One region of the Pseudomonas sp. YY-1 genome, then DNA from elsewhere that is predicted to be linked to it. Evidence: predicted binding sites of a transcription regulator. Region 1 holds the regulator's gene; the other holds the start of a gene.
The links. Region 1 encodes FliA, which starts transcription of late flagellar genes. Its sites were predicted from a motif close to CTAAAGTTTNNNNNNNNNNNGCCGNTAA; they were not measured.
Positions count from the first base shown of each region.

Region 2: the regulator FliA is predicted to act here: its motif matches at 2,466-2,493, upstream of motA (flagellar motor stator protein MotA).

Region 1 covers NZ_PJLX01000009.1:130,345-134,745, forward strand. The annotation lists gene flhF (flagellar biosynthesis protein FlhF) at 1-724, shown strand, start outside; gene fleN (flagellar synthesis regulator FleN) at 839-1,669, shown strand; gene fliA (RNA polymerase sigma factor FliA) at 1,666-2,412, shown strand; gene CXP40_RS14440 (chemotaxis response regulator CheY) at 2,512-2,886, shown strand; gene CXP40_RS14445 (protein phosphatase CheZ) at 2,906-3,694, shown strand; gene CXP40_RS14450 (chemotaxis protein CheA) at 3,707-4,401, shown strand, end outside.
Region 2 covers NZ_PJLX01000002.1:19,043-23,443, forward strand. The annotation lists gene CXP40_RS23900 (rhodanese-like domain-containing protein) at 38-853, opposite strand; gene CXP40_RS02860 (HDOD domain-containing protein) at 904-2,427, opposite strand; gene motA (flagellar motor stator protein MotA) at 2,548-3,399, shown strand; gene motB (flagellar motor protein MotB) at 3,403-4,401, shown strand, end outside; gene rsgA (small ribosomal subunit biogenesis GTPase RsgA) at 4,401-4,401, opposite strand, start outside.

The DNA of each region.
Region 1 (4,401 bases):
GCTGCTGGCACATCTGGCCCATGCGATCGCTACGCCCAAGGTCGAGCCGCTGGAAGAGGGGGGCGTGATCGCCCTGGTCGGTCCGGCCGGCATGGGCAAGACCACTACGCTGGCCAAGCTGGCAGCGCGTTATGTGCTTAAGTACGGCGCGCAGCAGGTCGCTCTGGTGAGCATGGACAGCTTCCGTATTGGCGCGCAGGAACAGCTCAAGACTCTGGGGCGCATCCTCGGTGTGTCGGTGACCCAGATCGATCCGGGCCAGTCCCTGTTGCAGGCGCTTGCACCGCTGGCCAAGAAGCGCGTGGTGCTGGTCGATACCGCTGGCCTGCCGGGTAACGATCCGGCGTTGCGTCTGCAGTTGGAAAGTCTGGCCTCGGCACGCATCAAGGCGAAGAATTATCTGGTATTGGCCGCAACAAGTCAGAGCCAAGTGCTCAAGGCGGCCTACCATAGTTACAAGCGTTGTGGCCTTTCTGGCTGCATACTGACGAAGCTGGACGAAGCGGCGAGCCTGGGCGAGGTTTTAGGCCTGGCTATAGGCCAGCAACTGCCGGTAGCCTATGTGACGGACGGGCCGCGGATTCCGGATGATCTGCAGGTGCCACGCAGTCACCAGCTGGTCAGCCGGGCGGTGGGCCTGCAGGCTGCCGAGGAACCGAGTGAAGATGCCATGGCGCAGATGTTCGCCGGTCTCTATCACAATCCGGCCAAGCGGGCCGGCTGAAGCAGCGAGAATGTTGCACCCTCTCGCCACGTGGTGCGGGAGTGAACGGCCTCAATAGGTGCTTTTCAACGACCTGTAGGGCCAAGTCGAAGTTAGACAAGGTGTAGAAAGAACATGGGTATGCATCCCGTACAGGTGATTGCGGTGACTGGCGGCAAGGGTGGCGTCGGCAAGACCAATGTATCGGTCAATCTGTCCATGGCCCTGGCCGATCTCGGCCGTCGGGTAATGCTGATGGACGCTGACCTTGGCTTGGCCAACGTCGACGTTCTGTTGGGCCTGACGCCCAAACGCACCCTGGCCGATGTCATCGCGGGTGAATGCGATCTGCGTGACGTCCTGCTGCAGGGGCCGGGCGGCGTGCGTATCGTGCCGGCTGCGTCCGGTACGCAGAGCATGGTCAGCCTCACGCCGATGCAGCACGCCGGCTTGATCCAGGCGTTCAGCGACATCAGCGAAAATCTTGACGTGCTGGTGATCGACACCGCCGCTGGCATCGGTGATGCGGTGGTCAGCTTCGTGCGTGCCGCGCAGGAGATCCTCGTGGTGGTCTGCGATGAGCCGACCTCGATTACCGACGCCTACGCGCTGATCAAGCTGCTCAACCGTGACCATGGCATCAGCCGCTTCCGCGTGCTGGCCAATATGGCCCACAGCCCGCAGGAAGGACGCAATCTCTTTGCTAAGCTGACCAAGGTGACGGATCGTTTCCTCGATGTCGCCCTGCAGTATGTCGGTGCCGTGCCCTACGACGAATGTGTGCGCAAGGCCGTGCAGAAACAGCGCGCTGTCTATGAAGCCTTCCCTCGCTCCAAGTGCGCCCTGGCGTTCAAGGCGATAGCTCAGAAGGTAGATACCTGGCCGTTACCGGCCAATCCCCGTGGTCATCTGGAGTTTTTCGTCGAGCGTCTGGTGCAACAACCGACCGCAGACTCGGCCGTATGACAGCAGCCTCTGGACTTCGTATGTACAACAAGGCTCAGGCGCAGGACTCCCAGCACCAACTGATCGAGCGCTATGCGCCGCTGGTCAAACGCATCGCCTACCACCTGTTGGCCCGTCTACCGGCCAGCGTGCAGGTCGATGATCTGATCCAGGCCGGCATGATCGGTTTGCTCGAAGCCTCGCGCAAATACGACTCCAGCAAGGGCGCCAGTTTCGAGACCTTCGCCGGTATCCGCATTCGCGGCTCCATGCTCGATGAGGTGCGCAAGGGCGATTGGGCGCCGCGTTCGGTGCACCGCAACAGCCGCATGGTCAGCGATGCCATTCGTGTGGTTGAGGCAAGAACCGGGCGTGACGCTAAAGATCACGAGGTTGCGGCCGAACTCCAATTGAGTCTGGAGGATTACTACGGCATTCTTGGCGACACTTTGGGCAGCCGCCTGTTCAGTTTCGACGACCTGTTGCAGGACGGCGAGCACGGCGGGTTGCACGAAGACGCCGGGCACAACCACCTCGAACCTTCGCGGGACCTCGAAGACGAACGCTTCCAGGCGGCTTTGGCCGATGCCATCGCCGGTTTGCCGGAGCGTGAACGTCTGGTGCTGGCGCTGTATTACGATGAAGAACTGAACTTGAAGGAAATCGGTGAAGTGCTGGGGGTTAGCGAGTCACGCGTGAGCCAGTTGCACAGCCAGTGCGCGGCGCGTTTGCGCTCGCGGCTGAGTGAATGGCGCGCAGGCTGAACGCGGCGTGCTCGCAGGCGCAAACGGTTTCACGATTAAAGGACGTAGTTGCAAGCGCAATACGTTTGGGACTGTACGGAGGTCGACTTGGACAAGAACATGAAAATCCTCATCGTTGACGATTTCTCGACGATGCGACGGATCATCAAGAACCTCTTGCGGGACTTGGGTTTCACCAATACCGCAGAAGCCGATGACGGCACCTCGGCGCTGCCGATGCTGCAAAGCGGCAGCTTCGACTTTCTGGTGACCGACTGGAACATGCCCGGAATGACTGGCATCGACCTGCTACGTGCCGTGCGTGCCGACGAGCGTCTCAAGCACCTGCCGGTGCTGATGGTGACTGCTGAAGCCAAACGCGATCAGATCATCGAGGCGGCTCAGGCCGGTGTGAATGGTTACGTGGTCAAACCCTTCACCGCTCAGGTGCTGAAGGAAAAGATCGAGAAGATCTTCGAGCGAGTCAACGGCTGATGCCAGCCGCGAGGGTGCTATGGAACACGATGACTCCACGCTGGGTGACCTCGAGTCGACCCTGAAAAACAACGCCCGCGATCTGGTCGATAGCCTTGAACAAGGTAACTTCGGCGCCGCGGTGCAACTGATCAACGAGCTCAACAAGGTCCGTGATCGCGGGCTGTATCACGAGGTCGGCAAACTGACCCGTGAACTGCATAACGCCATTGTCAATTTCCAACTCGATCCGCGTATGCCGCATGCCCAGGAGTTGTCGCAGATCGCCGACGCTACCGAGCGTCTGAACTACGTCGTGACCATGACCGAGAAGGCCGCCAACCGGACCATGGATCTGGTCGAGCAGAGCGCGCCGCTGGTCAATGATCTGAGCGATGAAGCGCAGAGCCTGAGCGTCGAATGGGGCCGCTTCATGCGCCGCGAGATCGGTGCCGACGGCTTCCGTGAGCTGGCCAAGCGGGTCGAGCTGTTCCTCGCCCGTAGCGAGCGAGATGGCGCCAAACTTTCCGGTCACCTCAATGACATTCTGCTGGCGCAGGACTATCAGGACCTTACCGGTCAGGTGATCAAGCGTGTCACCCAGCTGGTGACCGAAGTGGAAAGCAATCTGCTGAAATTGATGCTCATGGCCAGCCAGGTCGACCGTTTTGCGGGTATCCGGCACGACCACGAAGAGCTGCGTAGCGAACAAGAAAAATCAAAAGAGCCATCGCGGGGTGAAGGTCCGCAGATTCATGCCGATAAGCGTGATGACGTTGCCTCCAACCAAGACGATGTCGACGACCTGCTGTCCAGCCTAGGGTTCTAAGGAGCACACAATATGAGCTTCGGCGCCGATGAAGAGATCCTCCAGGATTTCCTGGTAGAGGCCGGCGAGATTCTCGAACAGTTGTCCGAACAATTAGTCGAGCTGGAAAGCCGACCGGACGACATGAACCTGCTCAACGCCATCTTCCGCGGTTTCCACACCGTCAAGGGCGGAGCGGGTTTCCTCCAGCTCAACGAGCTGGTGGAGTGCTGCCATATCGCCGAAAACGTCTTCGACATCCTGCGCAAGGGTGAGCGTCGCGTCGATTCGGAGCTGATGGATGTGGTGCTCGAGGCTCTTGATGCAGTAAACGGCATGTTCGGCGAGGTGCGTGAGCGCCGCGAGCCGACACCCGCGTCGCCTGAGCTTCTGGCGGCACTGTCACGCCTGGCCGAACCGGGCGGCGCCGAAGCGGCTCCTGCGCCGGTGCAGCAGGCCGAACCAGAACCCGCACCAGAGCCTCAGCCAGCTGCGCCGTCGGCCTCCGCGGGCGACATCACTGACAGCGAATTCGAGCAACTGCTCGATGCGCTGGGTGACGCGCCGGCTACAGCTCCGAGCGCCGAAGTCAGTACCAGCGATGAGATCACCGATGACGAGTTCGAGTCGCTGCTCGATCAGTTGCACGGCAAAGGGCAGTTTGCCGGCGCTGTCGAGGCGCCTGCCTCCACGGTAGTCGCTTCTGTGCCTGCTGGTGCAGCGGCAGG
Region 2 (4,401 bases), on a different contig from region 1:
ACGCGGCCAGGCCGGGGAGATCTGATTGGCGGCGCGCTCAGCGTTCGATGGGGGTGTCGGGCAGATTGCCCCACTCGGACCAGGAGCCGGCGTAGGCCTTCACGCGTGGGTAGCCGAGCGCCTTGGCCACCACATAGCTGAAGCCGGAGCGGCGGTGCGTCTGGCAGTGAGTGATCACTTCCTTGTCGGGCGTGATGCCCAGGTTTTGCAGGACATCGGCGATGTCCGTACGGATGCGCATGCCGCGTTGCGGGTCCATGCCCGCGGTCCACTCGAAATGGGTGGCGCCGGGGATATGCCCGCCACGCGCTGAACTCAGTTTTTCGCCGCGGTATTCGTCTGCGCCACGCACGTCCCAGATGGCCAGGTCGGCAGCATCCAGGCGCGACTGCAGATAATCGCGAGTGGCGGTGGGGGCATCGCTCAGCGTCAGTGATACCTCGGTGCGGGTCACGGCAGGCTCCTCCTGGCTCAGCTCGAGGCTATCGCCAACCCAAGCCTGCAAACCGCCGTTGAGGAAGTGGTAGCGCGAATGGCCGATCACGTCGAGCAGCCAGATGAAACGACCGGCCCAGGGGCCGCCCTCATCGTCGTAGACCACATAAGTGGCATCGGCGTGGTGGCCAATATCGGCGAACAGCGCTTCGAGTTGGGCTTGCTCGGGTAGTAGGCCGGGAGCGGGCGGTGCACCCAGTTGCGTGCGCTTGGCATCGACCCAGTGTGCGCCGGGGATATGGCCGGCTGCATAACGCGCAGCACTGCTCAGGTCGAGCAGGATCAGATCGGGGGCGTCCAGGCGGTCAGCCAGTTCAGCCGGCTCGATCACCAGTGACAAGTTGTCGAAGGCGGACATGACGGCCTCCTTGAATGAAAAGAGGTCGATTGTAGCGGAAACAGAGCGCTTCAGCGCCCGCGCCTGGAAAAGCTGCCCAGTGCGCGCTCGATGCACTGCACGGTCTTGCCGAATGCCTGTAGGCAGACGTCATTGAGTGGTTGGCCGCCCTGGTCCGCTATAACCAGCATCACCACGCGGCCATTGTTGGCCACAGAGCGCAGCAGCAGGTGTTCGCTAGGGAAAAGTGCTTTGAGATTGCCGGGCAGCAAGGCAGAAAACTGCGCGATGTTGCTCGGTGTCAGGCGCAGTTGCCCGGGCGCGCTGAGCAGGCGCTTCAACACCTGGCTCTGTGCCGGATCGAGGCTGAGGCTCGCTGCGCTGGCGTCGAGGCCGGCATGTTGCTGGCTCTGCAGGCGAGTGTGATTACGATCGGCAAGTAGCAGCAGCACGCGTTTCAGGCCGCAGGCCTGCAAGGCGTCACGGGCGCAGGCAGTCAGCTGTGGCACGTTGGCAAAGGTGCTGGGGTCGGAGAGCAGGCGTGCGCAGTGCTGGCGCCAGGCGGCGAGGTCATCGCGCTTGGGGGGCGCAGCTACGCTCACGGCTGGTTTGAGGCGATGAGCGTCCCAGGGCCAGATCAGTGCCTGCGCCGGGTGCCACAGTGCGGGGTCGTGGATCAAGCGCGCGCTGCTCACTGCGTGCTGGTGCACTTCCTGCTGCAGTTCGTTCAGGGGTATCTGCAGGTACAGCCCGGTCAGTCTTTGCCAGCGCAGGCAGTGCGCGGTATCCCAGGCCTGATGCGCTGATACCGCCAGACCGTTGGCCAGCAGCACGCAATTGCTCGGGTGAGTGAGCCAGTGGCGCAGGGGGATGTCGGCGTCGAGCATCTGCTGTTGATGCAGGGGATGCTCGTTATCACGGGCGATGTGCAGCGCCTTGACCAATTGACGCCGATCTCGCTCCAGCAAGCGGTAGCCGCGAACGATCCACTCGGGCAGGCGCCAGCGCTCGGCCAGTTTGACGCACAGCTGGATCAAGGTGACCCCGAGCAACTCCTTCTCGACGACGGCAGGGCGCTCGCCTTTGAGCAGTACGCGCTGTTCCCAGGCCTCGAAGAGTTGAGGATGGGCGCACAGCAGCGGCCAGATAGGGGAGAGAAACAGCAGGCTGCAGCCGTGCAGTTCATTCCACAGGCGTGCCAGGCGTGCGCCGAACAGGCCGCGCGCCTGTTGGCTGGCATGCTGACTAATCAGCAGGATCTGCTTGAATGGCAGAGGGATGTCGCTTTCTGGCAGGGCAGGTGCCTGGTTGAGAAGGGCTTCGCAGCGGCTCAGTCCCAGACGTGAAAGTGCCGTTTCGACACTCTCGGCGGGATCGCTGAGGCTGTTGCCCGACTGGTTGGCTTCGCGCAGTACTTGCAGGGCAAAGGATGGGCTGGCTTCTATTGCCTCGGCAATTTCGCGCCAGGTGCGGCGGCTGTCGGCGAGGATGCGACGCAGGCGCAAATGCTGCTGCTGCTCGATTGGCAGTGGCAATTTGCCCAGTTGTTGTAACCAGGCATCCAGCGTGCGTGGCAGGGACTTTGACGTCGACATATTGGCTCGAGTCGAAACTGGCTTTTGACCATAACTGGCTATAGTCTGGCGTATAAGTTCCGATAATTAGAAGGGTTGTTTTTAATAACCCATCCACTAGGCTCTTCAAGCGTTTATTTCATGGTAAGAATCATAGGCATCATTGTTGTCTTTGGCTGTGTGCTCGGTGGGTTCATACTCTCGGGCGGCAAGTTTATGGCCTTGGTCCATCCCTTCGAGGTTCTGATTATTGGCGGCGCGGCGCTGGGGGCATTCCTGCAGGCCAACCCCGGCAGCATGTTCATGACGGTGTTCAAGAAGTCGTTGAGCATGTTTGGCAGTCGCTTCACTCACGCCTATTACCTCGAAGTGCTCAAGCTGCTGTACGAGATACTCAACAAGAGTCGCCGCGAGGGCATGATGGCCATCGAGGCCGACGTCGAAGACCCCAACGCCAGTCCGATTTTCAGCAAGTATCCCGGTGTGCTCAAGGATGCGCGGATGACGGCATTTATCTGCGATTACCTGCGCATCATGTCTTCCGGCAACATGGCTCCACACGAACTGGAAGGCCTGTTCGATATGGAGCTGGCCAGCCTCAAAGAGGAAGTGGAGCACCCGGCGCACGCCGTGGCTAAGGTCGCCGACGGCATGCCGGCCATGGGTATCGTTGCGGCCGTGCTGGGCATCGTGATCACCATGTCGATTCTGGCCGAGGCGGACAACGCGCAGATCGGTGAGAAGGTGGGGACCGCTCTGGTCGGTACCTTCCTCGGCATTCTCGCTTCGTACGGTTTCTTCGGCCCGTTGTCGAACGCGCTGGAACATGACGCCAAGGAAGAGCTGAACCTGTACGAAGCGATCAAGGCGACCCTGGTCGCTTCCGCCTCGGGCATGCCGCCGACCCTGGCCGTAGAGTTCGGGCGCAAGGTGTTGTACCCGGCGCATCGCCCGAGCTTCAGCGAGCTCGAACAGGCCATGCGCGGCAGCTAAGCCATGGAAAATAACCAACCCATCATCGTCAAGCGGGTCAAGAAGACCGCTGGCGGACACCATGGCGGTGCCTGGAAGATCGCCTTTGCCGACTTCGCAACCGCCATGATGGCGTTCTTCTTGGTCATGTGGCTGATGACATCGGCCACTCCGGAACAGAAGAAAGCCATTTCCGGCTATTTCCAGGACCCGATCGGTTTCACCGAGAGTGCCAGTCCATACGCCATCGATCTGGGTGGTACGCCCACGCCAGCGCCCGAGCGCACCCTCAATCCGGACATCTCCGAGACGCCGGAGAGTCAGCCGGATGAGACCGGAGTCAGCACCGATCAGATCGAAACCCTGGCCGAAAAGATGGAGCAGGAGCGTCTGGAGCTGCTATTGCAGGAGTTGCAGAACAAGGTCGAGGAGAACCCCGAGCTGCAGCGCTTCAAGGATCAGATACTGTTCGAAATCACTCAGGATGGCCTGCGCATCCAGATCATGGACGCCGAGAACCGACCGATGTTCGCCCTCGGCAGTGCCAACCTTCAGCCCTATTTCGAAGACATCCTGCTGGCCATGGCCGACACCATTCGCGCTGTGCCGAACAAGATCAGCGTCAGCGGGCATACCGATGCCAAGCCGTTCATCGGCCGTGGTGATTTCGGTAACTGGGAGTTGTCATCCAACCGTGCCAATGCCGCGAGGCGCACGCTGGTGGCCGGCGGGTACCCGGACGAGCAGGTAGCGCGTGTCGTCGGGTACGCTTCGTCGGCGTTGTTCGATCGTGAGGATCCGTTCAATCCGGTCAATCGGCGCATCGATATCGTCGTGCTGACCAAGAAGGCGCAGCGCGCTATCGAGGGCGAGCAGGGCGCGGGTGCAGAGCCGTCAGCACAAGAGCCGGCCCCCGCCGGCAGCCCGCCAGTGCCGCCCGCCGACGCGCTACCGGCCGATCAACTGCGTGAGCGGTTGAATATCTTCGAGACTGGCAGCAGTCCGCTCGACCAGTTGAACAAT